Regions from separate parts of the Streptomyces sp. GL_140 genome, predicted to be linked through region 3. Evidence: riboswitches for the same ligand, from Rfam matches in the RefSeq annotation. Region 3 holds a riboswitch; each other region holds the start of a gene.
What was found. Region 3 has a riboswitch for cobalamin ahead of AC3IYJ_RS27170 (energy-coupling factor ABC transporter permease). Riboswitches for the same ligand answer to the same signal wherever they lie in the genome.
Positions count from the first base shown of each region.

Region 1: another riboswitch for cobalamin. It lies ahead of AC3IYJ_RS37330 (aldehyde dehydrogenase family protein); the one in region 3 lies ahead of AC3IYJ_RS27170 (energy-coupling factor ABC transporter permease).
Region 2: another riboswitch for cobalamin. It lies ahead of AC3IYJ_RS33815 (ribonucleoside triphosphate reductase); the one in region 3 lies ahead of AC3IYJ_RS27170 (energy-coupling factor ABC transporter permease).
Region 4: another riboswitch for cobalamin. It lies ahead of metE (5-methyltetrahydropteroyltriglutamate--homocysteine S-methyltransferase); the one in region 3 lies ahead of AC3IYJ_RS27170 (energy-coupling factor ABC transporter permease).

Region 1 is NZ_CM174404.1:8,029,440-8,031,629, forward strand. It holds one part of gene AC3IYJ_RS37325 (IS5 family transposase) at 1-16, opposite strand, end outside; one part of gene AC3IYJ_RS37325 (IS5 family transposase) at 16-364, opposite strand; partial or broken gene AC3IYJ_RS37330 (aldehyde dehydrogenase family protein) at 406-1,005, opposite strand; cobalamin riboswitch at 1,195-1,365, opposite strand; gene AC3IYJ_RS37335 (FKBP-type peptidyl-prolyl cis-trans isomerase) at 1,498-1,902, opposite strand; gene AC3IYJ_RS37340 (GH1 family beta-glucosidase) at 2,037-2,190, opposite strand, start outside.
Region 2 is NZ_CM174404.1:7,274,559-7,276,748, reverse strand. It holds gene AC3IYJ_RS33815 (ribonucleoside triphosphate reductase) at 1-931, opposite strand, end outside; cobalamin riboswitch at 910-1,072, opposite strand; gene AC3IYJ_RS33810 (glycoside hydrolase family 71 protein) at 1,149-2,190, opposite strand, start outside.
Region 3 is NZ_CM174404.1:5,856,261-5,858,450, forward strand. It holds gene cbiQ (cobalt ECF transporter T component CbiQ) at 1-78, opposite strand, end outside; gene AC3IYJ_RS27165 (energy-coupling factor ABC transporter substrate-binding protein) at 82-426, opposite strand; gene AC3IYJ_RS27170 (energy-coupling factor ABC transporter permease) at 423-1,124, opposite strand; cobalamin riboswitch at 1,154-1,347, opposite strand; gene AC3IYJ_RS27175 (flavodoxin family protein) at 1,396-2,133, shown strand.
Region 4 is NZ_CM174404.1:869,241-871,430, forward strand. It holds gene AC3IYJ_RS04100 (GNAT family N-acetyltransferase) at 1-317, opposite strand, end outside; cobalamin riboswitch at 500-727, shown strand; gene metE (5-methyltetrahydropteroyltriglutamate--homocysteine S-methyltransferase) at 893-2,190, shown strand, end outside.

The DNA.
Region 1 (2,190 bases), 2.2 Mb from region 3:
CCTGTCAGATCCCCCTTTTCAGGGCCCTCATGTTCACCGAGTCGATCGCGCAGCGGGACCAGTCGAGTTCACCGCGGACGCCGAGTTCGTCGAGGACCAGCCGGTGGAGCTTGGCCCACACCCGGGCCTCGCTCCACTCGGAGAATCGTCGGTGGGCTGTCGCCCCCGAGGGGCCGAACGATGCCTTGGGAAGCTGCTGCCAGGTACAACCCGACGTCGCGACGAACACGATCGCGGCCAGTACTTCACGGTCACCATGCCGGCGCCGCCCACCGCCCTGAGGCCGCGACGGCGCGTCCGGCACCACCCGCTGGAACAGCTCCCACAGCTCGTCCGGCACCAGCCGTTCAACGATCCCCACCATGGCCGACAGTCTACCCGCGAAGCCCAAATGAGATGACTTCTGAGCACGCCCGGCGGCAGGCCCGCCTCCAGGAACAGCTCGGCCAGCCGCAGCGGTACGGACGGATCGCGCTCGGAGGGCTTCAGGACGAAGGAGTTCCCGCAGGCCAGGGCGGGGGCGGCCTGCCAAAGGGGGATCATCGCGGGGAAGTTGAAGGGGGTGATCCCGGCGACGACGCCCAGCGGCGTGCGCAGGGAGTGCACGTCGATCCCGGTGCTCACGTTGTCGCTGAATTCGCCCTTGATGAGGTGCGGAATCCCGGCGGCGAACTCGACCACCTCCAGCCCGCGTTGCAGGTCGCCGTGGGCGTCGGCGACGGTCTTGCCGTGCTCGGCGGACAGCAGCCGAGCGATCGAGTCCCTTTCCCCTTCGACCAGTTGCAGGAAGCGCAGCAGTACGCGTGAACGGCGCTGCGGGTTCCACTGGCCCCACTCGGCCTGCGCCTCCTGCGCGTTCTCGATGGCGGCCTCGGTGTCGACGCGCCCGGCGAGCGGCACGCGCGCCTGTACCGAGCCGGTGTTGGGGTCGTACACGTCGGCGAAGAGGCCGGAGGTGCCGGTGGTGTGCTTGCCGCCGATGAAATGGGTGAGCTCGCGGACCATGGGTGCCTGCTCTCGTCAGGTTGGATCCGGGGATGGCACGACGCAGCCGCGGACGGGCCGGATGGGGCACGCCGCGGGGAAGGTCGTGAGAACTACGAGCGCGCGGAAAGGTGGTGCGCGCGCTCCGCCGGATCACCAGGGTCGTGGGTACAAACCGGTGCCATGCGTGTCTGCTCCATCCTCGTGGACAACACGGAACGTTCCGCGGCCGGTATCCTGACTCCCGGATCCCCGCGTGCCGCCCGCCTTCCCGACAGACCTCGTCAGTGGCGTGTGGATGGCAGCACACTCCCCGGTCACAGTGGCGGGACCGTGCCGGTTTCTCACCGGCTTCCCTGCACCGCGGACCTTTGCCCACGAACATATAGTTGGACGTCCTAGTAAGTCCACCCCCGGCGTCGGCGCGCCCGTAGTTGGCTCAATCGCATGGTCCGCGCGCACGTCGGCCGGCGCGAGCGCGACGGCCGAGCGGAGATCAAGCAGGTCGAGGTGCTAGGAGTTGCTCCACCCGGTCGTGCTCGAATACGAGTCGATCAGGTCGACCACGAAGACGAGGGTCGAGCCCGCCGGGATCAGCCGCGAGGGCGACTGGTTGCCGTAGCCGAGCCGCGGGGGAACGATGATCTCGCGCCGGCCGCCGACCTTCATCCCCCTCACCCCCCGGTCCCACCCCTTGATGACCTTGCCGCTGCCCAGGGCGAACTTGAACGGCTCGCCGCGGTCCCAGGAGGCGTCGAACTCCTTCCCGGAGGCGAAGGTCACCCCGACGTAGTGGACCCTGACCACCATCCCCGGCTTCACCTCGGGCCCGTCCCCGACGACCAGGTCCCGGACGGTCAGCTCGGCAGGAGCATCACCCTCCGGAACATCGACCTCGGGCTTCGTCAGTTCACTCATGGCCGCCTCGCCTCATCACTTTCCGCCGGAAGCCCGCGCACGGACCATCCGGACACATGGACGCTCCATGCAGCAGATGGCCACGCTACCGAGGATGCCGGCGGAATCCGTGAACCGGAGCGACCCGCAGGGCTCTATGCGCTACCGGGAACGTGCAGCTCGCCCGTGCGTGCCACGGCCGCGTACCAGTGGGCGCTCGACTTGGGCGTGCGCTCCAGGGTGTCGTAGTCGACGTGGATCGCACCGAACCGTTTGGCGTAGCCGTAGGACCACTCGAAGTTGTCGAGG
Region 2 (2,190 bases), 1.4 Mb from region 3:
GCAGTTCCTTCAGGTCGAGCTGGAGGCGGCAACACATGGAGCGGACCATGTTCGGTTCGAGCTCGGAGTTGATGAAGTTCTGGAAGTACGGGAGCCCGTACTTGGCCGTCATCGCGAAGAGCCGCTCGGCGTTCTCGCTCTCCCAGGGGAAGTCCCGGGTGATGTTGTAGGTCGGGATGGGGAAGGTGAACACCCGGCCGGTGGCGTCCCCTTCGGTCATCACCTTGATGTACGCCCGGTTGATCAGGTCCATCTCGGCCTGGAGCTCGCCGTAGGTGAAGCCGGTTTCCTCGCCCGCCACGACCGGGATCTGCTCGCGCAGGTCCTCGGGGCAGGTCCAGTCGAAGGTGAGGTTGGTGAAGGGGGTCTGGGTGCCCCAGCGCGAGGGCACGTTGAGGTTGTGGACCAGCTCCTGGATGCACTGCCTGACCTGCGGGTACGTCATCGCGTCGAGGCGGACGTAGGGGGCGAGGTAGGTGTCGAAGGAGGAGAAGGCCTGGGCGCCCGCCCATTCGTTCTGCAGGGTGCCCAGGAAGTTCACGATCTGGCCCACGGCCGAGGAGAGGTGCCGGGGCGGAGCGGAGTCGATCTGGCCGGGGACCCCGTTGAAGCCCTCGGTCAGCAGGGTGCGCAGGGACCAGCCGGCGCAGTAGCCGGAGAGCATGTCCAGGTCGTGGATGTGGAAGTCGCCCTCGCGGTGGGCGCGGGCCACGTCCGCCGGGTAGACCTGCTCCAGCCAGTAGTTCGCGGTGATCTTGCCCGCCGTGTTGAGGATGAGGCCGCCGAGCGAGTAGCCCTGGTTGGCGTTGGCGTTCACCCGCCAGTCCCGGCGGTCCAGGTACTCGGTCACGGTCTCTACGGCATCGACGACAGCAGTCACGGCAGCCCTCCCACGAGGCTTGGCACGGAAGTACGGATCACATGCCGGCAGGGGTCGGACTCGTCCACGCGGGGTGGACACAACCGTTGCGGGGCAGTCCCGGATTCACACCGGATTCCCTGGTGACTCGGTCGGGGCGGATGTGCGCGAGCAGCATCCGAATCCCGCCGAACCGGCAGAGCCAACACTACATATGGATGTGGGCTGCACCGACAACCACTACATATTGGGTGACGAAGGTCCCGGGGCATGGGCCTTCCGGCCCGGCCTAGCTTCGGCCGCTGGTGGCCGCGTAGTACTGGAGGTCCTGCACGTCCACCTTGCGGTCCACGGGGTAGAGCAGCTCCACCCGCGCCCCGGCCTTCCCGTCCCGCACCACCGTCGCCGAGCTGGTGCCCGGGTTCAGCGCCAGCAGCTCGGAGTGGACCCCGGACCGGGCCTCGTACGCGCCCTTGGCGGATCCGACGGCCGTACGGACGCTCGCGGGCTCCGACAGGAAGCTCAGCACCTCCACCGTGTCCCGGGGTGCGGCGCTGCCCTTGCGCAGTGACATCACGAGAGACTGGCCCCCGGTCGGCCCGGCGGCGGCGTACTGGGTGCGGGAGGTCAGGTAGAGGGTGTCGCGGACGATCTCGGGCCAGCTGTCCGTCTTGAACTTGGTGAGGTAGTACGAGCACAGGTCGAGGTAGGCGTATCCGTTGTGCAGGGACGGGGCGAACTGGCTGCCCTCGCTGTAGTCGTTCCAGGTGGTGAGCTGGACCCAGTCGGCGCCGTCCTCGATGGCGCGGGTCCATGTGGCGCGCAGGGTTGCCGTGTTGCCCGCCTCGTCGTAGATCCCCTGGTTGGGGCGGGCGTCCTGGACCGACACGGGCTGCATCCAGACCTTGCCCAGGGCGTGCGCCTGCCGGACGTCGCCCGTGGAGCTCTGCTGGCCGACGTAGCTTCGGCTGCCCCACTCGGAGAACCCGTAACTGATGGGCGCGAACTGGGTGTTGCTGCCGTCGAAGTCGAGGAAGAGCGGGACCAGGGCGGTGCGGATCCCGTGCCGGGACTTCAGGAGGTCCATGACCTGGCTCCACCAGGCGGCGCTGCGCGCCTCCGCCTTGAAGGGCGAGACCACGAGGCGTCCGTCGGGGAGCCGGTGCGCGGAGGGCGCCTTGCCCAGATCCGCGAGGGCGTTCGCGAGCACGCCGGGGTCGTCGTCCTTCAGGGAGGTCATGTCCGGCATCAGCATGATCTTGAAGCCCGGGTCCACCGAACGGGCCGCTTCCATCAGGAGCTCGCAGCGCTCCCAGTTCTTCCCGGAGAGG
Region 3 (2,190 bases):
GATCCCGAGCAGGGCCTTCTCCAGGGGGTGCCGGCCGCGCCAGCGACTGCCGTGCGCGGCCACGTCGATCGGCAGCACCGCCTACGACTCCCGGGCGGCGGCGGCCGTACCGGCTCCGGCGGCGGCCTGGGCGAGGCCCTGGCGGCGGCCCTTGCGGACGCCGAAGTAGTACGCGAGCACGCCCGCGCCCAGCGCCGCCTGCAAGGCGAACAGCGCCGACTCCACTTCCCCGGAGGGGGGCTCGTACAGCGGGGAGAACCACGGTTCGTAGTCCGGCTTGAGCTCGGTGATAGCCGCCTCCGCCTGCGCGTCGGCGCCCGCGAACGGCTCCTCCTTGCCCTCGCCGAGGCCGAGCGCGATCGGGAGGACGGCGAGTGCGGCCACCAGGAGCAGCAGCAGGGTGTTGATCTTCGCGTTCCTGCTCATCCGGCCGCCGCCTCCTGCTTCCCGGTACGGCCGGAGGTCAGCTGGGCGACACCCAGCCGGACCAGGTCCGACTTGCTCGACGCCATCAGAAGCCGCATCACGAGGACGGTCAGCAGCCCCTCGCTCACGGCCAGCGGCACCTGGGTGACCGCGAAGATCCCGCCGAACTTCACGAGCGCGCCGAGGAAACCGGAAGCCGGGTCCGGGAAGGCCAGGGCGAGCTGCACGCTGGTGACGCAGTAGGTGACCAGGTCCGCGAAGAAGGCGCCGAAGAAGACGGTCACCATCAGCGGGAGGCCCGCGCCGCGCAGCAGCCGGTAGACGGCGTAGCCCGCCCACGGGCCGGCGATGGCCATCGAGAAGACGTTGGCGCCGAGGGTGGTGAGGCCGCCGTGGGCCAGTAGCAGGGCCTGGAAGAGCAGGGTGATGGTCCCGAGCACCGCCATGATCGGCGGCCGGAACAGGATCGCCCCGAGCCCGGTCCCGGTGGGGTGCGAGCAACTGCCCGTGACCGAGGGGATCTTCAGGGCGGACAGGACGAAGGTGAACGCCCCGGCCGCGCCGAGCAGCAGGGTGCTTTCCGGGTTGGCCTTCACCTCGCGGGTCAGCGAGCGGACGCCGTGGACGACGAAGGGAGCGGACGCGGCGCCCCAGGCGGCCGCGTGCAAAGGGGGTAGAAACCCCTCGGCTATATGCATGAGTGGGGAGACCTCTCCAGCACCTCGTGGATGGACAACGCGCCCCGGCCGGTCTCCTGGCTCACGGGTTGACGTCCGCTCTCCGCCTTCCCGGGCAGCACGGAACCTCCCGCGCAGCCCAGTGGCTTTCCCGCAGGAGTGGAGCCGGACTTCCCGATCACAGTGGCGAGGGCCGCACCGGTTTCTCACCGGTTTCCCGAACACCAAGGCCCATTGACCCTAGTCGGCGGCACGGGCGGCAACAAACCGGAACCCGTACGGGCGCGGTCCGGTGGCGACCGTGCCCGGCGGCGCGGAGGGTGGGGGAGTGGACTACTCCGACCTCACCGCCGTGTACGTGAACTGCACGCTCAAGCGGTCACCCGAGCCCAGCAACACCGAGGGTCTGATCGCCAGGAGCCGCGCCGCGATGGAGGCGGCCGGAGCGCGGACCTCGCTCATCCGGGCCGTCGACCACGACATCGCCACGGGCGTCTGGCCGGACATGACGGAGCACGGCTGGGAGGAGGACCAGTGGCCGGTGCTCTACAGCCAGATCATGGACGCCGACATCCTCGTGCTGTGCGGCCCGATCTGGCTCGGCGACAACAGCTCGGTGATGAAGCAGGTCATCGAGCGGCTCTACGCCTGCTCCTCGATCCTGAACGAACAGGGCCAGTACGCGTACTACGGGCGCGTCGGCGGTGCTCTGATCACCGGCAACGAGGACGGCGTCAAGCACTGCGCCATGAACATCCTCTACAGCCTCCAGCACCTCGGCTACGCGATCCCGCCGCAGGCCGACGCCGGATGGATCGGGGAGGCCGGGCCCGGTCCCTCGTACCTGGACCCCGGCTCCGGCGGCCCCGAGAACGACTTCACCAACCGGAACACGGCCTTCATGAGCTGGAACCTCATGCACCTGGCGGCCCTGCTCAAGCGGAACGGCGGGATCCCCGCCCACGGCAACCAGCGCTCGCAGTGGGACGCCGGCTGCCGCTTCGACTTCCCCAACCCGGAGCACCGCTGACCCCGAGCCGCCGCGCGACGCCCAGGACCACGAGGGCCGCGAGGCGCCCCTTGGCGG
Region 4 (2,190 bases), 5.0 Mb from region 3:
CCGGCACCGGGGCGGACGGGCCGGCTGGTCGGTGCGCTCGTGGAACGGATCATCTGGCGGCCCTCGAGGTCGAAGACCGGCTCCCAGCCGGGCGGCGGATCGGCCGGGCAGCTGAACATGTCGGCGAATTCGCCCGGACCGAGCAGCCGCGCCAGGTCGGCCCATTCCGCCGCGCCCGCGTCGGCGGAGACCGAGGAGAAGGTCGCGACGCCCGGAAGGTAGGTGGCGGCCCGGCCGATCCGGCGGGCGAACCGTGCGTGGTGGCCGCCGAGTGACTGGCCGACCGGGTCGTCGAGTGCCGGGTCGTCGCGATTCATCGTGCGGTACGTCTCCTGTCGTGCGCGGGAGCTGGTCGCCCGGGCCACTGGAAGCCTAGGCCGTGGGGCGCGGCGAGCAGTGACCCGGGTGCACCACCCGCCCTCGGCTCTCCCCCCGCGCGGGCATCACGATTCGGCATCCGGTATCTGGACTTCTCTCCTCATTCTTTAGTTCGGCCGCCTAGTGTGGATCTCGCAGCTGGTTCGCCCCCGTCCGCCAGGCGGGATGCGTCGTAAGAGGGAACCCGGTGGGAATCCGGGACTGCCCCGCAGCGGTGAGTGGGAACGACCGCTGTCATACGCACTGGGACCGGACAACGGTCCTGGGAAGCGACGGCCAGTAGGTGCCCGCCGGGAGACCGGCAGGCGTGCCCGCGAGTCCGAAGACCTGCCACTGCCCGCACGCGGACGATTCCGCATGCGGAGATCCCGGTGACCTCGTGGGCGGGTCGGCGTACACAGCGAGCGGCACGTGCGGCGTTCTCCCGCCACGTGGTCCGCGCGTTCTGTCCTCCCTTCGCGTCCACGTCCCGTCATCGGGGCGTTCCTGGACACATCTCGCGAAGGAGAGTTCCGTGACAGCCAAGCCCGCAGCCGCGGCAGCACGAGCCACCGTGTACGGCTACCCCCGCCAGGGTCAGAACCGCGAACTGAAGAAGGCGGTCGAGGGCTACTGGAAGGGCCGCGTCACCGCCGAAGCCCTCCGCCGGACCGCGGCCGACCTGCGCCGTTCGAACTGGCAGCAGCTGGCCGACGCAGGCGTCCACGAAGTGCCGACCGGTGATTCCTCGTACTACGACCACGTCCTGGACACCAGTGTCATGGTCGGTGCCGTCCCCGCCCGCCACCGCGCGGCCGTCGAGGCCGACGTGCTCGACGGGTACTTCGCGATGGCCCGCGGCACACAGGACGTGGCCCCGCTGGAGATGACCAAGTGGTTCGACACCAACTACCACTACCTCGTCCCGGAACTCGGCCCCGACACCGTCTTCGCCGCCGACTCCACCAAGCAGGTCACGGAGCTGGGGGAAGCCCTCGCCCTCGGACACACCGCCCGTCCCGTCCTCGTCGGCCCCCTCACCTACCTGCTGCTCGCCAAGCCCGCGCCGGGCGTGGCCCCCGACTTCGAGCCGCTGACCCTGCTCGACCGGCTGCTGCCCGTCTACGCCCAGGTCCTCGCCGACCTGCGCGCCGCGGGCGCCGAGTGGGTCCAGCTGGACGAGCCGGCCCTGGTCCAGGACCGCACCCCGGCCGAACTGAACGCCGCCGCCCGCGCCTACCGCGAGCTGGGAGGTGCCACCGACCGGCCGAAGCTGCTCGTCGCCTCCTACTTCGGCCGGCTCGGCGACGCGCTGCAGGTACTCGCCGCCGCCCCGGTGGAGGGTCTCGCCCTCGACTTCACCGACTCCGCCGCCGCGAACCTGGACGGTCTCGCTGCGGTCGGCGGGCTGCCGGGCAAGCGCCTGGTCGCGGGCGTGGTCAACGGCCGCAACATCTGGATCAACGACTACCAGAAGTCCCTGTCCACCCTGGGAACCCTGCTCGGGCTGGCCGAGCGGGTGGACGTGGCCGCTTCCTGCTCGCTGCTGCACGTCCCGCTGGACGCCGCCGCCGAGCGGGAGGTCGACCCGCAGGTGCGGCGCTGGCTGGCCTTCGCCCGCCAGAAGACCACGGAGATCGTCACCCTCGCCCGGGGCCTGGCCCAGGGCACCGACGTGATCGCCGCCGAGCTGGCGGCCAACCGCGCCGACCTCGCCTCCCGCGCCGGCTCCGCCCTCACCCACGACCCCGCCGTCCGTGCCCGTACCGCGGCCGTCACCGACGCGGACGGCCGGCGGTCCCAGTCGTACGCCGAGCGCTCCGCCGCCCAGCG